Regions from separate parts of the Arthrobacter sp. MYb224 genome, predicted to be linked through region 2. Evidence: predicted binding sites of a transcription regulator. Region 2 holds the regulator's gene; the other holds the start of a gene.
The links. The regulator LexA, encoded in region 2, represses DNA repair genes until DNA is damaged. The targets are predictions, from matches to a motif close to TCGAACANNTGTTCGA.
Positions count from the first base shown of each region.

Region 1: a site for LexA is predicted at 2,247-2,262, ahead of CQ017_RS03155 (LysM peptidoglycan-binding domain-containing protein). Genes of this name have one in related genera too.

Region 1 is NZ_PCPU01000001.1:662,373-673,564, forward strand. It holds gene CQ017_RS03140 (hypothetical protein) at 1-929, opposite strand, end outside; gene CQ017_RS03145 (hypothetical protein) at 926-1,510, opposite strand; gene CQ017_RS03150 (hypothetical protein) at 1,683-2,231, opposite strand; gene CQ017_RS03155 (LysM peptidoglycan-binding domain-containing protein) at 2,378-3,082, shown strand; gene CQ017_RS03160 (Rv3235 family protein) at 3,096-3,611, shown strand; gene secA (preprotein translocase subunit SecA) at 3,608-6,262, opposite strand; gene CQ017_RS03170 (winged helix-turn-helix domain-containing protein) at 6,396-7,520, opposite strand; gene hpf (ribosome hibernation-promoting factor, HPF/YfiA family) at 7,589-8,287, opposite strand; gene CQ017_RS03180 (ComF family protein) at 8,461-9,168, opposite strand; gene CQ017_RS03185 (LpqB family beta-propeller domain-containing protein) at 9,305-10,918, opposite strand; gene mtrB (MtrAB system histidine kinase MtrB) at 11,008-11,192, opposite strand, start outside.
Region 2 is NZ_PCPU01000012.1:43,745-54,936, reverse strand. It holds gene CQ017_RS16830 (class I SAM-dependent methyltransferase) at 66-671, opposite strand; gene hflX (GTPase HflX) at 992-2,656, shown strand; gene CQ017_RS16820 (ATP-dependent DNA helicase) at 2,649-4,646, shown strand; gene CQ017_RS16815 (HNH endonuclease signature motif containing protein) at 4,733-6,379, shown strand; gene CQ017_RS16810 (glycoside hydrolase family 76 protein) at 6,468-7,550, shown strand; gene lexA (transcriptional repressor LexA) at 7,613-8,329, opposite strand; gene CQ017_RS16800 (LysM peptidoglycan-binding domain-containing protein) at 8,587-8,940, shown strand; gene CQ017_RS16795 (histidinol-phosphate transaminase) at 9,015-10,121, shown strand; gene hisB (imidazoleglycerol-phosphate dehydratase HisB) at 10,147-10,767, shown strand; gene hisH (imidazole glycerol phosphate synthase subunit HisH) at 10,768-11,192, shown strand, end outside.

The sequences.
Region 1 (11,192 bases), on a different contig from region 2:
CGAAGGGCGCGCGGGATCCCTACGCTATCTGCGGCGACAACCATAAATACTTCATCCGAACAGCGAAGCATCTCCACGGTGACCGCGTTGCGCTGAGGCGCTTGGGTGTCAAAGCTCAGTTGTTCGTCCATTTCCACCTGCGATGCGACATCAAGCACCACCAAATCATTGTGTTCACGCAAGACACTTGTCGCACGACGTAGCGCAGAGGCTCTCACCTCCGGCCACCTGCTTGACCGGGGCAGACCGGTGGCTACTTTGAGTATCGCAGTACCAACTTCGACGCTCAAGCAAGTTGCATCCAACCTTGCAGGTTCGCGTGATCCCGAGTCAATCACGCGACAAAGCTGCGCGATAGATGCGGATTCATCGAGCAGACCCAGCTGTATGGAAATGGACGCGGCAAAAGTATCGGCGTCCAGTATCACCACCGTTTTTCCTGAGAGCGCGGCTTCCACAGCGTAGTTCAGCGCCACCGTGCTTCGGCCCGGTGCACCCGCCGCGCCCCAAAAGCAGACAATTTTTCCGGTCGACAATGTCGCTTGCGCGGAGGCCTCGGTGACCTGTGCTTCGTCTAACTCATCGGGATGCGTCAATTCACGAAGCGCCTGCACCACGAGTAGTTCTAGCTCCAGCATTGGAACGCTCTCAATTACTTCGAGCATTCCTTGGGTGGTGCCACCGCTTCGAGGTTTTTCGTCCAGCAGTACCAGCACCGTTTGTTGCGAAATCACCGCGTCGATCTGTTCCAGTGGCGGCAGCAGCTCCCGACCGGACACCAACAGCACGTCTGTTGCGCCCACCGCACAGGCCGCAACGGCCTCCGCAATATCTTCACATACGCGAGTGACCATCAACTCGCCGCGATACCCTTCGATTTGGCGGACAACGTGTTCACCATTTCCCAAGACCACCACCGAGATACTCATTGCTGGGTACCGGCTGGATTGTAGATCACGATAATTCTCGATTCGTTAGCCAAGGCTTGAAGCAATGGCTCGAGATGGTCGGGTTCGACGAGCAGCTCCAGATTGGTACCGTTTTGATTCACGAGTCCCCCTGCGCGGGCAACCCGTGCAGAGACTTCCACCATGCTTGCCAACTGTTCTGGAACTCCGTACGCCGAACCGCCCTTTTCACGTTGGGCAATCCATACATCGACGAAACTACCCGGGGTAATCGCCGGCGTAAGATCCGCTGGCAGATCAATATTGATTGGCCGGCGGGAGCCCAATTCGTTGTGCGTAATGGAGTCGTTCGGGATGAACTCACCGGCTCCAATGAAGGTATTGGCGCGGGCGTTGGTAATGAGCTCCGGATTCGCTTCGAGGTATTGAACACCGGATTCCCCGAGTTTCACATTCTCAGTTCGAAGATTTTGCGTCGAGAGTTCTTCTCCCAGAGTGATGTTTGCTCCGGCTACATAAACCTCTGTGGTGTGGTTCAGTTCGCGCACGAGATAAACCGTGCCAACCACTGAAGCCACGACCAGGACCGCGCCCAGGGCCAATCTCGGGTCCTTCCACGTCGGTCGCTTTACTCGCGGTGCGCTAGCAGAACGGGTCGTGCCGGTGTTCTGTTCGCCGCTCATGCTCTGTCCTTTGCCCGCGCTAGCTACTTGTTTCGAGAGCCTACGACAAGTTTCGGTTGGTGTGAAGACCTATTCCGGGGCCTGTGGATTATTAGACATCGACGACTTGGACCCAGCCGACCGTATCTAGCGGCAGGAGCTGATAGCCGGTGATACTGCGATCACGCGCGTAATCGTCTCTGGGATGAAGCGCAATGATGAGAAAGTCTTTACCTACCTGCGACAAGGTTCCTTCGGCTACTGGCTTGCCGTTGATGTCATATGCCAAGGTTCGCTGGCGATCACGCAGCACGCCGCGAACCACGGTGGAGAACTTTACTGGCGACAAGCGCCCTGCGAGGTTAGAACCGATCTGATTCATTTCCAGTGAACGCAGCGCCAAATTCTTCACCAGCCAACGCTTGCCTTCATTTTCGAGGCAGAAATATTCTCTACCGATGGGGCCAAGCCTTGCGTTTATTTCGTATTCGCCGGCCAGCTTCAGGGCAACTGCCGATCCTTGAAGCCGAAGCAAGCGCTCATGCATTTGCTCTGTAGCTCGTTCGATACGAATACTTTCCGCTACCTCTTCGCGGAACTGTGCCGCCAGTTGGGCTTCGGCCTGGGCCTCAAGATCTTCAAAAAGGGAATCCCATCGCATGCGCCCACTGTACGAGAGAAGAGTTTTTCGGGAAACCCTCTTCCATAAAATCAATTAAAGTGTCATCATCTATATCTAACTACAGCAAACTGCATCAAATTACATAAAAAGAGGCGAGATGGATGTTCCGCTTAAGGAAGACTTTCATGGTCGGCCTGCTGACTGGTGCAACGTTGGTCATCCTGTTGGCCTTGGCCGAATGGGCCGTACGTTCACGGCCCCACTTCGATCCAGCTGGCGACATGTCGCAGAACTTGCTGGTGTTATTTCTGCTTGGCACCGGAGTCCTCTTTGGTGCGTACCTGATTTTTTATGCTCTCCTGCGCGCGGCATTTAACGCGGCACGCCACGGGCATGGCGGCTTCTTGGAATTGTTGATCCGGTTGGCCCCAAGCTTGGCTCACCGTGCAGTGGGCCCGATCTTAGGAACAACGTTGGCACTGTCCGGAACCGGCATTGCCAACGGCGCGACGACTCCTCACCCGGATATCTCGCACCACCAAACCGGAGAGCTGGCATCTTTGCCACACAGCCCAGAAACTGCCTCAGCACAGCCAAATACCGAAATCCCAACACCGGGCTGGTTTCCTGGCTCACTGAGCATTCCTATGAACCGACTTCTGGGATCCGGGAATGACCGAAAAAGTGCCTCTGCGCAACCGGATCATGTAGTCGTCGCATCTGGACAAACCTTATGGAGCATCGCCAACGACTTGCTCAACAGACACGGATCGCCTGCCGAGATTGCCGAGCTTTGGCCGCAAATATATGAGTTGAACCGCCAGGTGATCGGGGAGGACCCAAATCTGCTGCGGCTTGGTATCGAACTGCAGTTGCCCAAAACCGACTAGGGAGGAAAACACCGTGAGCATCGAGTCAGAGCTGCTTGCCAACCGGACAAGAAATAGCAGGGCAGGCAGCTGCCCAAACACACCGCTACGCTTCACCGCAGAACATCGCCAGCCCAACGCCAACAGATCGCCACAGCAAATTTCGTTGGCCATGGATCGCATATTTCATCGACCGGCGATTGCACCATCCGAGCGCAAGACCGTCGTCGAACTCTCTCATGCGGTGTCCCGAGCGATCTTCGAGATCATCGCTGGATATCGTTCGGTGAGCCAATTGGCTTTTGTCATGGACCCCGAATGCGTAAAAAAGCTTCGTTCGCAGGCAATTCTGCAAACCGGTGGCTACACCGTCCAGCCGATGCCGGGCACCAGCCACGGCGAGGTACGTTCGCTGCATTTGTGGCCTACGATATCCGGTGCCTACGAATGCTCGGTCATCGTGGCCTTTAAACACCGCGTCCGCGCCGTAGCTCTCAGAATTGAGCCATGGCACGGACGATGGCAAATCACCAGTGTGGAAATGCTTTAGCGGCGCTTACTTTTCTTGTTCTTTTTGGCCGGGTTCGAAGCTTGCTTGGCCTGGGTACTGGCTTCGCCGTCCTCGTCAGGCCCGGTGAACTGCAAGTTCTTCGGAACGGCCGGTTCGCCCACTGCACCGGAGGATTCCTGACTCGTTTCCGATCCGGCTGGCACGTCGAGGTTGAAGAGTGTTCCGATGCTTTCTTCACGGATGGATTCCATCATGGTCTGGAACATGGTGTATCCCTCGCGCTGGTATTCAACCAACGGATCGCGCTGAGCCATGGCACGCAGACCGATGCCTTCCTTGAGATAGTCCATCTCGTACAGGTGCTCTTGCCACTTGCGACCGATCGTGGAAAGCACGACGCGGCGTTCGAGATCTCGCAAGACCTCGGAGCCGATGGCCTTTTCGCGCAGTTCATACTGGTACTTAGCGTCCGAGAGGATCTCGGTTTCAAGGAACTGTGGAGTTAGATGCCCAACGCCGTGCACCTCCTCGACCACTTCATCGACAGTGAGGCCGATCGGGTAAAGCTGCTTGAGGTTTGTCCACAGCTGCTTCAGGTCCCAATCATCCGGGTTGCCAACCAGAGTGACCTCGTTGACCATGGATTTCACGACGTCTTCGAGGAAGTGGCTGACCTTCTCGTCGATATTCTCGCCTTCTAGGATCGCGCGGCGGTCGGCGTAGATTGCTTCACGCTGACGGTTCATCACGTCATCGTATTTCAGCACGTTCTTACGCTGTTCGGCGTTTACTCCCTCGACCTGCGCCTGCGCGGACTCGATGGCCTTGGAGACCATTTTAGATTCCAGGGCCACCTCGTCTGGCATCGACGGATTATTCATGATGCGTTCAGCCATGCCGGAGTTGAACCGCCGCATCAGGTCATCGGTCATCGAGAGGTAGAAACGGGACTCACCCGGGTCACCCTGACGACCCGCACGACCACGCAGCTGGTTGTCGATACGCCGCGATTCGTGGCGCTCGGTGCCAAGCACGTACAGCCCACCGAGCGCAGTGACCTCATCGGCTTCGCTAGCCACGGTGGCCTTGGCTTTCGCAAAGACCTCGTCCCAGACCTTGTTGTACTCCTCCGGATGGTTCTCCGGATCCAATCCTCGGCGTTCCATTTCGGCGACGGCCAGGAACTCGGCGTTGCCGCCGAGCATGATATCGGTACCACGTCCGGCCATGTTGGTGGAGACGGTGACGCCATTTTTACGACCCGCCATGGCAACGACTGCAGCTTCGCGTGCGTGCTGTTTAGCGTTCAGCACCTCGTGGCGAATGCCGCCCTTGGAGAGCAGCCGCGACAGATATTCGCTTTTTTCAACGCTGGTGGTACCCACCAGGATGGGCTGTCCGGTTCCGTGACGTTCGGCGATGTCTTCGACGACCGCATTGAATTTGGAAACTTCATTCTTGTAGATCAGGTCGGCCTGATCGTTTCGAATGGCCGGGCGGTTTGTTGGAATCTCGACGACACCGAGCTTGTAGGTACCCATGAATTCGGCGGCTTCAGTCTGCGCGGTACCGGTCATGCCCGAGATCTTGTCGTACATGCGGAAGTAGTTCTGCAAGGTGATGGTCGCCAAGGTCTGATTCTCAGCCTTAATGCTGACACCTTCCTTGGCTTCGATGGCCTGATGCATGCCTTCGGAATAGCGGCGGCCCTCAAGGGCGCGTCCGGTGTGCTCATCGACGATCATGACTTCGTCCTTGACAACGACGTAGTCCTTGTCTTTTTTGAACAGTTCCTTGGCTTTAATAGCGTTGTTCAGGAAACCGATCAGCGGGGTGTTATTCGATTCGTACAGGTTGTCGATGCCAAGATAGTCTTCGACCTTCTCGATACCGTCTTCCAGCACACCGATGGTGCGCTTCTTTTCGTCGACTTCATAGTCATCCTCACGGTCGAGGCGTTTGACGATCTTGGCGAATTCGGTGTACCAACGGTTCACGTCGCCTGATGCTTGGCCCGAAATGATCAATGGCGTACGTGCCTCGTCGATCAGAATCGAGTCGACCTCATCGACGATTACAAAGTTGTGTCCGCGCTGGACAAGTTCGGTCTTATTCCATGCCATGTTGTCGCGCAGGTAATCGAATCCGAATTCATTGTTCGTTCCGTAGGTAATGTCGTTCTCGTATTGTTTACGCCGCGCGGCTGGATCCATATTGGACAAGATGCAACCACAGCTCAAGCCGAGGAATCGGAAAACACGACCCATAAGATCCGACTGATACTGCGCGAGGAAGTCGTTGGTGGTCACCACGTGCACGCCCTTACCGGACAGGGCATTCAGATAAGCCGGCGCAGTCGCAACCAGGGTCTTACCTTCACCGGTACGCATTTCTGCGATATTACCCAGGTGCAGTGCAGCGCCACCCATGAGCTGCACGTCGAAGTGGCGCATGCCCAGAACTCGGTCTGAGGCCTCGCGAACGGCCGCGAAAGCTTCCGGAAGCAATGCTTCAAGAGTTTCGCCTTCTGCTAAACGAGCACGGAACTTATCGGTCTCGGCTTTAAGCTCCTCGTCCGACATGTCGCGAAATTCGTCTTCCAACGTATTGATCGTGTCGGCGTAAGCTCGAAGAGTCTTTAGAATCTTCTTGTCGCCGGTACGCAAAATACGTTCTAGCAATGATGCCACGTGGTAGCTCCCAATATCTCAAGCACAGTAAATTCTGGCGTCTTTAGTCTACGTGAGGAAAACAGCACAACTTGCTATTTCCCGGGGCGGTTTGGTGTTCTGCATGCAAATAGGAACTGCGCTAACAGGCTGTTCACAGCCTGTATTTCACGTTGTCTAAGGCAAGCCAGCGCGCCATTCGTCCGAGTTCAATTTCCAAGGCAGCAGCAACTTCGTTCGGTGCGTGCGCCTCATAATGCACCGAATTTACCTGCAATTCGCCCTTCGCGCGGTCGGCTTTCAAATCGACCCTACCAACGAAGCGCTCCCCGTAAAGCATTGGGAAAACATAATAACCATAGCGACGCTTCTCTTTGGGAACATAGATTTCGACTCGGTATTCGAAATCAAAGAAGCGTTCCAGCCGCTTGCGGTTGAACACCATCGAATCAAATGGCGCCAATAAGCGCAGATCCGGTGCGATTCTCCGAGGGATTTTCGTACCGGGGATCATGAAACACGTCTCTGTCACTCGTTCAACTTGCACGCGTTCCACCAGTCCCTCGTCAGCCATGGATTCCAGAGCTGCCTGAACCTCACGAATTGGCAATCTGAAGTATTCGGCAACGCAATGCTTTGTACCAATGCCTTGAGCGGTCAAGGACTCTACGACTAGCCGACGTAGCGCCTGATATTTATGCTCTTGGTCGACCGCCGGCAGCTCCGGCAAGACATCCTGGCTCAGTGCGAATAATCGCTCGAACTGCGTGTTTCGACCCAATGCAAGAATCCTGCCCTGCGCAAATAATGCTTCGGTGACAATCTTGGTGTCATTCCAGTTCCATCCCCAGTGGTTTCGATCCTTCATGGGATTGACTCCCAGCGAGGCACTGAGCTGGCGTGCGCTAGTACCCGGGTGCAACGAGAGGTGCTCGATTACCCGGGCACTCAGGTCCTTCAAATCGCCATCGAATTGTTCCGAACGATCAACCCAGCGCCGGCGTTGCCAGGGCACGAGATCTGCCACGAGCTCGCTACGCACATAGCTTGCCTCATGTGCCCAGTATTCGGTTGCCGGTCCATGCCGTTGCGACACCAAGGCATCCAGCAGTTGGGTGTCGTAGTGACCAAGTCGAGCGAACAATGGAATATAGTGCGCCCTGCTGACGACGTTTATCGAGTCAATCTGCAATTGCCCGATTGCGTCAAGAACCCCCACAAGGTGGCGCTTGGAAACCTTGGTCTGCTTGCGTGGTCGAGACAGACCTTGGGCGGCCAACGCAATTCTTCGTGCTTGAGATAAGCCCAGAGTGCGTTGACCGCCCAGGTCGTGAGAGTTGTTAATGATTAGCCCTCGTTAGCCAGGGCCTTATCGCGGTAACCGCGAACTTCGGTTGGCAATTCGTCGTTTTCACCCAATGACGGGTCGAGGGTGATGACGCCGTACTGGTACTGGGTACGTCCGTAGACGACCGAATGAGCGCCGGTGGCTTCATCGATAAACAGATAGAAGGGGTGCCCAACGAGTTCCATGCGATCAACTGCGTCATCAACGCTCATGACTTCAGCGGGGAAGACCTTGCGGCGAATGACGACCGGCGAATACTCCGCTTCCTTCGCGTTTGCCTCGGCTTCAGCATTTGCCTGGGCTTCGAGCGTCTCCTGCACCAAAGATTTGTCGCTTGGAGCTACGGGTAGCGAGCTAGTCGCCTCGTGGACAGCGATTGGCGCATGGTTTCCACGATGAACCTTCCGCTTATCCCGTGCCTTGCGCAATCTTTCGAGGAGCTTTGCGAATGCGATGTCGAACGCCGCAAATTTATCTGCTCCGCGAGCTTCCGCACGAATTGCGGGGCCCCGTGAAACGACCGTCAGTTCGACGCTAAGCGCGGTGCTCTGGTTGCGGGCGTGTGCTTCCTTGACGACTTTCACATCGATGCGCTGAATCTTGCTGGCCAGCTGGTCGACCTTGGTGATTTTCTCGTCAACGTACTCACGGAATCGATCCGAGACGGTGATATTACGTCCGCTGTAATTCAGCTCCATGGTGTCCTCCAATAGGGAGTCGGGTGACACAACAGCCCGGGGTTTTCCTCCCCCAAAGGCTGAAGATGGGCCTTCGCTGCATCTGTGATGCAACCCATACTTCACCCTATGCCACATCCGGCAGGATTCAAGTACCAAACAGCCAGATTTCATATCGCGTTCAGCGAAATCGGCTAGTCCTCGTCATCGCTAGGTGGTTTTGTGAATGCGAGAACCACGGCTCCAATCACGTCGTAGCCTGCTTCAAAGCAAGCCAGCGCCGCACTGCGAAGGGTGGACCCCGTGGTCGTGACGTCGTCGACGAGAATTATCGGCTGTCCCGAATACTTCGGAATTTCCGCAATCAGCCGCGAGTCACCGCTTCGCCGCGCGGGCCCAGCTTTGCTCTTCTGCTGCCCACCAAGAAGCTGACGGAAACGATAGTGAAGTACCGGTGAGGTCCGAGTGTGCTCCCCGAGCAGCCTCTGGCGCTGTGCCATTTTCAGCATGACCTCTACTGGTCGATAACCGCGCGTGCTCAGGGCACGCACGGAGCTGGGCATGGGAACCACCAACGTAGGCTGGCCCAATACTCTAGGAGGACAAGCAATATTAATCGCCGCGGCCAGGAAAGGAGCGAACTCTTGGCCCAAGAAATGACGTTGTTGATTCTTGTAGGCCAAGATAGCTCGCGCCAGTTCGTTGCTGTAGATACCGCTGGCGCTGACCGGCAGCTGCCACTGCGTACTGGGCAGCTCAATATAGAACTGCAGCTGATCCCCCAATGGTGGTAAAAACAGCTGCTGATGAATCTTGTGCCGGCATTCGGGGCAAAGCCTAAAATCCGCACGCTCGCAAATTGCGCAACTCGTAGGTAAAAGTAGGTTCAGCGTCTCGCGCACCGAGTGAATGATCCATCCGGCGCTCCGCGCATGAACCAGCGCATCAAGTAAGCCAGCGGAACGGCGTTGGAGTGACATGCTTCAAGGATGTCGCTGCAACCGCCTTGCGCTGGAAGATGTCTCACCAATTGTGAATTCAGCCCGGGTATGCGACGTCTTTGGCGTAGTCATCGAGCGCATGCCATGAATTGCCCACCCGCGTGTAAAGTTCCTCGCTCGTTTCGGCATACACCGGTCGGCGATCTCCGACACCCGAGGTTATGCCGCTCATGCCGAGCAGCAGACCCAACCGTTCAGATCCATGCTCGAAAGTGATTTGTTCCGCTGCAACCTGTTCGGTTGCGCTCAACTCGGCCACAATGATTGAACGATCCGAGTCCCATACGGCGGTGGAAACTGGCACATCTGGGAAGATTTCCATCGGCTCGTCGGTCAGTCCGCGTGGCACACCATCGGCGTCACGCACGATGCCGGCGACGTATACTTTAGCTTCGTCATTCTCTTCGGCCACGATCAGCGCACGTGCGCCATCACGCGAAATAGCCAAGGAACTGATTTTGGTGTCTTCGAGCCAGGAGACGCTAATCGGGCGCACTTCTCCCTGCCCGGCCACATCTTCGGGCACCACCAGCAGCGGATGCTCCGCGGTGTTGTCAGCCGTCCAGGTCCAGCCCGCGATGTCCATCGAGGGGCGGATTAAGGCGCCGCCTTGAGCGGCCACGCTGACGCTTCCGCTCTCGCTGATCGTCATCAATTGCGTGCCCTTGCCATTGAGGAAGGCATACCGATTCCCCACCGCTGACATGGCAGGATGGCGCGGGTGGAACGCCGAAATGTCCGGGACTCCGCCAACGGGGATGATCGATCGTCCTTTGACGTAAACCAGCGATTCATTGGAAATCGCGATCAGTGTGTCCGGGGTACTCGGATTGATCAGCGCCGGCACAAAGTTTGCCGACGGCGAGCCCAAGGTCACTTCGGTTTCATCTTGAAGCATGCGCACAATGCTCACGGAGGACAAGGGCGATAACGTTTTTTCAAGTTGCTGCTGCATGAGCTGTTTCGCATGATCAGAGGCATCGCTGAGGCTCTCGGCGCTGAGATCAACCGTCGCCGTTCCATCTCGCACCGGCACCGCCGAACGCACGAGCGTACTTGCCGGAGAAAAGGCCGAAACGACGGCGTTCTGCAGATATGGCGCCGGACCAGCCAATAAGGCCTCCACCATAGACGTCGTCGTACCCGCGCCAGAGGTAAACCAGCGGACATCGGGCACCAAATATTGGTAGCTGGCGTCGTAGAAATAAATAGTTTGCGGAGCGAAGATCTTGCTGAAGGAACTCGATTCCAGCATGATCCCGTCCGGCGCATTGGAAATCCGCCATTGGTTATCCACCTGGGTAAGTTCCACGTCCACGGCGCGCGTTGAATGCTCTGGTTCTTGGGTGTAAACACCCATCGCGTCAACCTCACCAGATATTTCCAGTTGCACCGTGTATCGGTTACTTTCGGCACCGGTGAGTACGTTCATCGCCTCATAGATCAGCGTGCGGGTATTCCCGCGCCAGTCGGCCCCCAACTCTGGGGTCATGAATTCCCGCGAAAGCGCATAATCTTCGAGGACCGATCGTCCAGCTTCGACGAACCCTTCGACGATACGGCGTGCATCTGCACCTTCCGTTGGCCCTTGGGCATCAAAGCGAAAAGGCTGCGATTCGCCCTGGTCGGATTCGGCTTCAATCTTCTGCACGGTCGAATTACGTGGGATGGCGGCGCAGCTTGAAAGTATGAGCAGCCCGGTAAATACGATAGTTAGAACTCTCAGCAACCGTAAGCGCATTATTTGCCCTCCCCCGGATTCTCGGATGGATCCACCGGCTTGGGGAAGATTTCGTCCTCGATAAGAATATCTTCGTCGTCCAAGATCAACGGCGTGTAGCCGATCTTCGGCACCTCACCGGTCAACGGGAAGGAATCACCGAGCAGACCGAGAATTTCTTCCGTCACCGGAGGTTCCAATGGAA
Region 2 (11,192 bases):
AAAACAGCCTGCCACCGAATCTTTCGATTCGGCGGCAGGCTGTTTTGAATAAAGTTCAAATCCGGCTAGGCCGGACGGGAAACTTTCAGCACGCGGAAGGCCTTGGCTGTCGCCTCGCGGGTGATCTTCCAGTCCGCCGGCAACTGGGTTCCCAGCCACTTCTGCAACGAGTCGCTGCCCAGATTCTTCTGCACCACCAGCCAGGCGTCGCCGCCCGGTGCCAAGCGCGGAAGCCACAGCAGCAACAGTTCGTGCAGGGCTTCCTTGCCGATGCGGATCGGCGGGTTTGACCAGATGGTGTCGAATTCAAGTCCCCGATCCACCGAGTCCGGGGTGCCTACAGTGAGATTGGCCAGCCCCATGCTTTGCGCATTCAGCTTGGCAAGTTCGATGGAACGCTCGTTGACGTCCACGCCGAAAACTTCGGACTCCGGGCTCTGCAACGCGGCGGTCAGCGCAATCGGACCCCAGCCGCAGCCGATGTCCAGGATCCGCCCGCGCGGGGTCGGCACATGCTCCAGCAGCACGGCGGTGCCCTTGTCCAGCCCGGCGGGGGAGAAGATGCCCGGCGCCGTCTGCACCTGTCGGCGCTGGCCGTTCAATTCCACCGCGATGCTGCGGCGTTCGTCGGCCGAGGCGGGGCTGGCGCTGAAGTAATGATCCGAGGTCATGCACCAAAGATTATCGCCTGCGCGCAAAGCCGGGCAAACAACGTGAGCTACGCGATATAGGCGCACGGCGCGTTCCACTGATAGAGTTTTACCTATGACTTTGATTTTCGTCTAATACGTAACCCACTCGGTTACCAGGGTTCCCCGGAGAGCCGGCGCTGATTTTGCGCGCCCACCGGACACATGAACCTGCAGACGGCAAGGTCCTTTTCTTTTTCTTTCTGGATTCTTCGCACCCCTTCGTGCCCCGCCGCAGTCTCTTGGTAACCGCCCCTTCACCTGATCACCGACAGCAATTTGTCTTGAGCACAAGGACCGGTATGACCGAACACCCACCGACATCTGATCGCGCCACCTCGCGAAGTGGGGGTACCCCGCACTATTCTGTACAGAGAAGTTCTTCTAAGGAGACCATGACTAACTCCGAGTCACACGAGCAAGACGCGGCATCAATGGATGATGCCCAGATCAAGGCAGCCATCGACCGCATTCTGGCGGCCGACGACGCGCAAGCCCCCGCCGTATTCCACGCCGACGAACCGGTCGAGGAGCACATCTTCTCCGGACAGGCGACCGCGCTGAACCGCTTCTCCGCCGAGCATTCATCCTTCGACGGGGACCAAGACGATTTAGCCGACCGCCGGGCGCTACGCCGCGTGGCCGGGCTCTCCACCGAGCTCGAAGATGTCACCGAGGTCGAATACCGCCAGCTGCGCCTGGAACGCGTGGTGCTCGCCGGCATCTGGACCTCCGGCAGCGTCACCGACGCAGAAAACTCCTTGCGCGAACTCGCCGCGCTGGCCGAAACCGCCGGCTCCGAGGTGCTCGACGGGGTCGTGCAGCGCCGCAGCAAGCCCGATTCCTCCACCTTCCTCGGGTCCGGCAAGGCCATAGAGCTGCGCGACATCGTCGCGTCCACCGGCGCCGATACCGTCGTGGTGGATGCCGAACTCGCCCCCTCGCAGCGCCGCGCGTTGGAGGACATCGTCAAGGTGAAGGTCATCGACCGCACCGCGCTGATTTTGGACATCTTCGCGCAGCACGCCAAGAGCCGCGAAGGCAAGGCCCAGGTCGAACTGGCGCAGCTCGAATACCTGCTGCCGCGCCTGCGCGGCTGGGGCGAATCCATGTCCCGCCAGGCCGGTGGCCGAGTGGGCGCCGCCGGTGGCGGCATCGGTTCGCGCGGTCCGGGCGAAACCAAGATCGAGATGGACCGCCGCCGCATTCGCGACCGGATGGCCAAGCTGCGCCGCGAGATCAAGGCGATGAAGCCGGCCCGCGAGGCCAAGCGCGCCAACCGCAAGCGCAACCAGGTCCCGGCCGTGGCCATCGCCGGCTACACCAACGCCGGCAAGTCCTCGCTGCTCAACCGGCTGACCAACGCCGGGGTGCTGGTGGAGAACGCGCTGTTCGCCACCCTGGATCCCACCGTGCGCCAGTCGGAAACCGCCGACGGGCTGACCTACACGCTGGCCGATACCGTCGGATTCGTCTCCAACCTGCCCACCCAGCTGGTGGAGGCCTTCCGCTCGACGCTGGAAGAAATCGCCGACTCGGATCTGATCCTGCACGTGGTCGATGCCTCGCATCCGGACCCCGAAGGCCAAATCCAGGCGGTGCGCACGGTGCTGGCGGAGGTCGACGCGCTGAACATTCCCGAGATCATCGTGCTGAACAAGGCCGATGTGGCCGACCCGATCGTCATCGAACGGGTGCGCAACCGCGAGTCGAACACCACGATCGTTTCGGCGCGCACCGGGGAAGGCATCGAGGCGCTGCTCGAGCAGATCAGCAGCTCGATCCCGCGGCCCGAGGTGCAGTTGGAAATCCTCATCCCCTACGACCGCGGAGACCTGATCGCCAAGCTGCACCAGAGCGAATCGGAAATATTGGAAAGCGAACACACGGATCACGGAACCCGGATGATCGTCAAGGTGCGAGAATCCCTCGCGGTTCAGTTGGAGACTTTCAACCTACATGGATAAGCAAGAGCAGGTCCTGGACCTTCTGGAAACCGCGGTGACCTCCATGGGCGGCCAGATGCGCGTCGGCCAGCAGCAGATGGTCAAGCATATGGTCGAGGCCCTGGAGGACGAAAAACACCTGCTGGTGCAGGCCGGCACCGGCACCGGCAAGTCGATGGGCTACCTGATCCCGGCGCTCGCCCATGCGCAAACCAGCGCGAAGCCGGTGATCGTGTCCACCGCAACCCTCGCCTTGCAGTCCCAGATCGTGGGGCGCGATGTGCCGCGGCTGCTCGAAGCGCTCAAGGGCAAGCTCTCGCGTCCGATGGACGTGGCCCTGCTCAAGGGCCGGGCCAACTACCTCTGCCAGTACAAGCTCGGCGGCGGGTACCCGGACGACAGCGAGGGAACGCTGTTCGAAATGGACGCGCCGGCCGCGCCCGCCGGGCAGATGTTCTCCCCGCTGGCCGCCGAGGTGCTGAAGCTGCGCGACTGGGCGGAGAAGACCGATACCGGGGACCGCGACGAACTGGTCCCCGGGGTCAGCGACAAGGCCTGGAAACAGGTTTCGGTCTCCGCCATGGAATGCCTGGGCGCCCAAAAGTGCCCGATGGCCGATGAGTGCTTCTCCGAAATGGCCCGCGCGCGGGCCGCCGAATCCGACGTGGTCATCACCAACCACGCGCTGCTCGCGGTCTCCGCCTTCGAGGGCCTGTCCGTGCTGCCGGACTTCGAGGTCGCGATCATCGACGAGGCCCACGAGCTGCAGGACCGGGTCACCAGCTCGGTCTCCGGCGCGCTCTCGGCGCGCGGGGTGCTCACCGCCGCCGGCGGCGCCAAAAGGCACTGCGGCGTGAACGTCGACGAGCTCACCAAGGCCGCCGGCCGGCTGGAAAAATCGCTCACCGGGGTGCCCACGGGCTTGCTGGAGCGCGGGCTGCGCGAAGATATGGGCCTCGCGCTGAACGACATCGTCGAACAGGCCCGCCTGGTGCTGGCGCTGTCCAAGCCGGAGGCGAACGCCCCGGCGGACGGCGGACGGCAGACCGCCCGCTCGCAGATGCAGGCGGTGATGGACGACGCGATCCGCATGCTCGAAGCCGAGGAGCGCCGCGAGGTGCTCTTCACCTCCCGCCCGCGCGAATTCATCGAGGGCCGCGGCTACGTGGAAACCGAGGACAGCCAGCCGGCGACGCTGAACGTCGCGCCGCTCTCGGTGGCCGGCAAGCTGCGCGAGGGCCTGTTCGACGGGCGCACCGTCGTGCTCACCAGCGCCACCCTGGCCATCGGCTCGCAGTTCGATTCGGTGGCCGGATCGCTCGGGCTCATGGGCCAGGGCGCCCCGTCCTGGACCGGGGTGGATGTGGGCAGCCCGTTCGACTACCCGAACCAGGGCATCCTCTACGTCGCGAAGCACCTGCCCAAGCCCGGGCGCCAGCTGGCCGCGGAGACGCTGGACGAGATCGAGGACCTGATCACCGCCTCCGGCGGCGGCGCGCTGGCGCTGTTCACCTCCAAGCGTTCGGCCGAGGAAGCCGCGGCGATCCTGCGCGAGAAGCTCGATGTGAAAATCCTCTGCCAGGGCGACGCGAGCATGAAGTCGCTGGTCGCGGACTTCTCCGCGGAGCGCGACACCTGCCTGTTCGGCACCATGACCCTCTGGCAGGGCGTGGACGTGCCCGGGGATTCCTGCCGCCTGGTGATCATCGACAAGATCCCTTTCCCGCGCCCCGACGACCCGATCTCCAAGGCCCGCACCGAGGACGTGGCCAAGCACGGCGGCAACGGCTTCATGCAGGTCTCCGCGACGCACGCGGCCATCCGCCTGGCCCAGGGCGCCGGCCGGCTGATCCGTTCGGTGCAGGACAAGGGGGTGGTCGCGGTCCTCGACTCGCGCATGGCCACCGCCCGCTACGGCTCGTTCCTGAAAAGTTCGCTGCCGCCGATGTGGCCGACCACCGACAAAAAAGTCATCACCGGCGTGCTGCAGCGCCTGCAACCGGAAAAGTAGCCGGCGCCAAACCGGCCACGCCCGCTTTTCCACACCCTGCGCCCGATCCGCCGGCACCCGCCCGCGGACCGTGCAAGGTGGTGGGTATGGAAGAACTCACCAGCAACCAGGCGGCCCTCGGGGCGATGGCCCAGGCCATCACCACCCTCGATGCCGCCTGCGCGCAACTCTCTTCCCAGGAACTGCCCGCCGGCCAGGCCGCCTACTTCGCCTGGCTGGCCGAACGCACCGCGCAGACCCTGTCCCGCCTGCAGATCCACGCGGCCGACGCGGTTCAGCGCAGCGGCAGCCACCAGCTGGATACCGAATCCCTCGATGCCATCGCCGACGCCGGCGCCGCACCCACGGACGAGCAGCTCGCCGCGCTGCACGGCACCTGCACGCTGGGCCGCAGCAGCTTCAAGGACGCCGCGGACCTGCACTCCGGCTGGCTGGGCATCGCCCACGGCGCGGCTCTCTCCCGGCTCGCGGCCGCCGGCTCGCTGATCGCCAAGGTCTCCGAGGCGGGGGAGCGGACCACCCCCGATTGCCCGCAGCTTGCCGCCCACTTCGCGAACCGCAACGTAGATCCGCGCCCGGCGATCGGCGCCGCCCGGGCCATCCGCAACGCCGAAGCGGACCTGCCCGGCCCGCAGGCCCGCGCCCAGCTCGAAGCGCAGGCGGTTAAGCTCATCGCCCAGGAACCGGCCAGCGCCGCGAAGCACCTGTCCGGCCTCATCACCGAGCAGCTCCAGGCCCAGCGCCCGCCCGAGGCGCTGTTCGCCGAGGCAGGACTCTTCCCTCGTGGCACAAAAGGCGGACTGGTCATCTACCAGCTCAAGGTCTTCCCGCACGATGCCGAACTCATCGAGTCGCTCCGCGCCAAGATCGACAACCCCAACACCATCGCCGGCAACCGCGAGCAGCTCAACGAGCTCGTCCACGCCAGCTATCCCAACCACGCCGAGCCCGCCGCATCGGACGAGCCCGCCCCATCGGTCGAGCCCGGAACCCCGGTTGCGCCAACGCCAACCACCCCCAAGGAATGGGACGATGCGCCGAGCATGCCCGGTTGGGCCCGCGCCCCGGCTGCCGAAGCGACGGAAGCCGAACCACCGAAACCACCCAGCAACCTCGCCCCGCCGCCCGAACGGCCCTTCGAAGACCTGAGCCCGGCCCTGCGCCACCTGACCGGATTGCTCGCGGTGCTGCGTGCCAATCGCGTCGGCGGCAAAAATCCGGGCGCCGGGCTGATCGCCCCGCAGGTGATCGTGCACCTGAACTACGAGAAAATGCTCGCTGGCGCCGCCAGCTTCGCCAGCACCGAAAATGGCCTGCCGCTGACCGCGGCGGAGGCCCGAACGCTCATGTGCAATGCCGGAATCTACCCGGCGGTGCTGGACGGCAAAGGCCAACCGCTGGATATCGGCCGATCCAAACGGCTCTTTCCGCCGCATATGAAACGCGCCCTGGCCGCCCGCGACCGCGGTTGCCTCTACCCGGGCTGCCGGATGCCGGCCAGCCGCTGCGAGGCGGACCACGTCGATCCATGGGAGGAGGGCGGACAGACCCGCGTGGATCGTGGCGTTCTGCTCTGTCCCATGCATCACCACGCGCGCCATGCCGGGCTTTTCAACCTCGTGGTGGCCGAGGGCAAACCTCCGGCGGTGCTGCTGCCCAAATTCTTGGACCCCGATCAACAACCGCGACGCAACACCTACTGGTTCTCGGCCGCCGAAGTGCTCGCGGCCTGATCCCGCCCGCTCGATGTGCTCGATGCCGGCGGGCGAAGCGGCTACGCTGTTGCACACAACCGGAGAATTGAGCAGTGGGAGCCGACTCGTGAATGAAGCGCAGCATCAGCCAGGCAACCACGACCCCGAGCACTGGGAGGCCCTAGCCGCGGTGGCAGGCGAGGACCTGCACGCCAGATTCGGCCATCGGCTCATGGGCCTGCCCGGCACCTGGATCGGCTCGCTGCATGCGACGCCTACCGCGCCAGCGCCTGGCAAACGCCCGCGCCCCTGGTCCGAATGGCACTACTGGTGGCAGGCGCACTATCTCGACGCGATCCTCGACGCGGCTTTCCGCGAGCTGCACTCCGGTCACCGGTGCGCGGCCCAGAGGCACTGGCGGCGGGCCAACCAGCTGCTGCGCGGCATCCTGCTGCGCAATTTCGGCCGCTTCCCGAATTACTTCTACGACGACATGGCCTGGTTGCTGCTTGCCAGCCAACGGCTCAATGGGCTGAGCCAGCAGCTCACCGCCCGCCCGGCGCTGCTCGCCACCCTAGCCATGCGTGCACTGGCTCGACAGCTGGTGCGCGGCCAAGACGAGAAGCTCGGCGGCGGGCTCTACTGGTCGCGCAAACGCGACTTCAAGAACACGCCCACCAACGCCCCGGCGGCCCTGTATTTCGCACGCATCGCGGACTTGAGCACCGCCACCGGGCTGCTGGACTGGCTGCGTCGCGAGCTCTACAGCACATCCTCCGGGCTCTACCTCGACGGCATCCGCCTGACCGCCGGCGGCCCGCGCACCGAGGAAGCGATCTACACCTACAATCAGGGCACCGTGCTCGGCGCATTGCTGGCCACCGGGACCGCTGAGCATCTGGCACAAGCCGCCTCGCTGATTCAGGCGATCAACGACCAGCTCGCCACTGCGGCACAGGGCCTGCGCCTGGAATCCGGCGGAGACGGCAATCTGTTCACTGGAATCCTCTGCCGCTACCTGGCGCTCGCCGCGAACGACGAACGTCTGCCCGCTGAGACCCGCCGCACCGCCGCGCGATTGGTCCGCGACACGGCGAGCCAGATCGCGGACCGGGTCGAGACGCAGCTTTCGGCGGCCACCCAACGCTGGACGATCCTCCAGGCAGCCGGGCGCGTGAGCCTGCCGCCGAGCCACCTCAGCGCAAAATAAAAGCCATCCGGTCTCACCGACAATGGGTGAGGCCGAATGGCTCGTTGGAATAAACTTGCCTGCTACAGCGAACGCATCACCGACACGACGCGTCCCATCACCGTGGCCGCGTCGCCGAGAATCGGCTCATAACGCGAATTCTGTGGCAGCAACCAGGTGTGGCCGTCGCGCTGACGGAAGGTCTTCACCGTGGCTTCCTCGTCAAGCAATGCGGCCACAATATCGCCGTTCTCCGCGGTCTGCTGGCGACGGACGACCACCCAGTCGCCATCGCAAATAGCCGCATCCACCATCGAATCGCCCGATACCTTGAGCATGAACAGCTCGCCGTGGCCAACCAGCTGGCGGGGTAGGGAAAAGACGTCTTCGACGGTTTGCTCCGCCAAAATTGGTCCACCGGCGGCGATGCGTCCGACCAAGGGAACCATTGTGGTGTCTGCCGAGGAGCTCAGCTCAATGACCTTCGTGTCCTCAGCGGGTTCCGGCGCGCTCAGCGGCTCGCTGCTTCCCTCGCCGTCCTCTGCAAGCTGCAGCGGAAGCAGAATCTCCATCGCTCGTGGACGCCGCGGGTCGCGACGAATGTACCCAAGCTTTTCGAGCTGACCGAGTTGGTGAGTAACGCTCGAAAGGCTTTTGAGCCCGACCGAGTCGCCAATCTCACGCATCGACGGCGGGTAGCCATTCTTGCCGATCGCACGCTGGATGGTTTCGAGGATCTTTTTCTGACGTATCGTCAGCGAACGGGCGTTCGACCGGGGAGTGCGCTGTGATGCTGACATGTATTTTTGCCTTCCCTTGCATTCGGTCCTCAGTTCGAAGCTACAAACTGTCGGTGCCCAATGTTGTGATGTATTCATTGATCGACTACTTCGAAATCTTAGTTGATCGCAGGGCTTCTTTCAAAGATTTGTTCGAAAACATCTGGACAAGTTCGATCTGGCTCTGTTAGAAAAGATGTACTAGTATCGAACAGGTGTTCGAAGATTGTATTCGAATATTGGTTCGCATCACCCGTAATCGTTGAGGAGAAAAAGTCGTGGCAACTCTGGCACTTCACCCACAGCAGAGCAAGACACCAATGAGGATCCGCATCAACCGTCGCGGTTGGGCAGTACTGGTAGGCATACCGGTCTTCCTGCTCACGATCGCCGCGGCGTTCATGTTCACCATGTTCACCAGCAGCGCCCAAGCGTCCACGGACCTTCCCACCGGCCCGGCGACGGTGGAAGTCACCGTGATTCCCGGTGACACCCTATGGGGGCTGGCCAGCGAGTACGCCGTAGGCTACGAAGTCAACGCGGCGATGAGCCACATTGAGGAATTGAACTCCATCGATGCCGGTGTGTTGTACGCCGGGGACACTTTGGATATCCCGGTACTCTCGAACTAAGTGCCAGCTCACTATTGTTACCTGTTCTTGTCGTGGATTCACCGGCGAGAGTGCCTCAGCATTAGAATTAATGCGTGAATGACCGTAGTGAACTTCTGAGTCAGCTGCCCTTGCGTGAGAATCTCCGCGGGCTATCCCCATATGGAGCGCCGCAAATTGACGTCCCCATTCAGCTGAACGTCAACGAGAACACCCATCCGTTGCCAGCGACCGTTGTCGATGCCATCGCTCAGGAAGTAACCAAAGCGGCTGCCAGCCTAAATCGTTACCCGGATCGTGAATTTACCGAATTGCGCGAGCTGCTCGCCGACTACCTTGGTCACGGGCTGACCTCCGACAACATCTGGGCCGCAAACGGCTCCAACGAAATTCTCCAGCAGATCCTGCAGGCCTTCGGCGGCCCGGGGCGCAGCCTGCTTAGTTTCGTCCCCACCTACTCGATGTACCCGCTGCTCGCCAGTGGCACCGATACCGAATTCATTGCCGGAAACCGCGCCGAAGATTTCACCCTCTCGGCCGAATCCGCCGCCGCGCAGGTGCGCGAACACCGCCCAAACGTGGTATTCCTGTGCTCCCCGAATAACCCGACCGGAACCGCACTGGGCCTAGACGTCATCGAAGCGGTCTATGAGGCCGCCAGCGAAACGGACGCCATGGTGATCGTGGATGAAGCCTACGCAGAATTCTCGCTGGCAGGTACTCGATCGGCGCTTACCCTGCTCGAAGGGCGCCAGCGCTTGATCGTCTCGCGCACGATGTCCAAGGCCTTCGGCCTGGCCGGAGCCCGCGTGGGCTATCTCGCGGCGGCCCCCGAGGTGACCGACGCGATTCGCCTGGTGCGTCTGCCTTACCACCTCTCCGCGGTCACCCAGGCAACCGCCATCGCGGCGCTGAAGAACATCGAGCTGCTGCTCGCGCAGGTCGAAGACATCAAGACCCAGCGCGACCGCATCGTGTCCACGCTGATCGATCTCGGCTTGAAGCCATCTGTCTCGGATTCGAACTTCGTCTTCTTCGGCGGACTGGAAGATCCGCACGCCATCTGGCAGGGCCTGTTGGATGCCGGCATCATTGTCCGCGACAATGGAATCAAGGGAACGCTGCGCGTCACCGCCGGCACCGAAGCCGAAACCACCGCCTTCCTGGAGCACCTGGCCTTGTTGCTGGGTGCACAGAAGTAGAATTCACACACAAGCGAAGGAAGACATGTCTGCCGAATTGATTGGCGCTCGTCGCGCCCGGATGGAACGCGAGACCAGCGAATCATCAGTTTTCGTCGAGTTGGACCTGGACGGAACCGGGGTCTCGGAGATCAGCACGAGCGTGCCGTTCTATGACCACATGCTCACCGCCCTGTCCAAGCATTCGCTCATCGACCTGACCGTGCGCGCCACCGGTGACACCCACATCGACGTGCACCACACGGTCGAAGACGTGGCCATCACCATCGGCGAGGTGCTGCGCGTGGCCCTGGGCACCAAGGCGGGCATACGCCGCTTTGGCACCTCCTACGCACCGCTGGACGAGGCGCTGTCCCGTTCGGTCGTTGACGTCTCCGGCCGCCCGTACCTGGTGCACGGCGGGGAACCCGCAGGCCAGGAATACCACCTGATCGGCGGGCACTTCACCGGTTCGATGACGCGGCACGTATTCGAGGCCATCACCTTCCACGCGCAGATCTGCGCGCATATCGAGGTGCTCTCCGGGCGCGATCCGCACCACATCGTCGAGGCCCAATTCAAGTCATTCGCTCGCGCGCTGCGTGAAGCGGTCGAGCCGGACGCCCGCATGGGCGACAAGATCCCATCCACGAAGGGTGCCCTCTAAGTGGCGAAAAAAACTGTCGTCGTCCTCGATTACGGATCCGGCAACGTCCGCTCGGCCGTGCGCGCGCTGGAAGCCGCCGGCGCCGAGGTGGAGCTGACCGCGGATCCGAAAGCGATCTTGGCCGCTGATGGCCTCGTCGTTCCCGGCGTGGGAGCCTACGCCTCGGTGATGGAGCAGCTGACCAAGGTCGGCGCGCTGCGTTGGATCGGCCGCCGCATCGCCGGTGGCCAGCCGGTGCTGGGCATCTGCGTGGGACATCAGGTGTTCTTCGAGCAAGGTGTTGAGCACGGGGTGAAAACCGAAGGCATCGGCGAGTGGCCTGGTGTGGTCGAGCGCCTGCAAGCAGAGGTCATCCCGCATATGGGCTGGAATACCGTGCGCCCGCCGGAGAACAGCCGGCTCTTCGCCGGGATCGAGGACGAGCG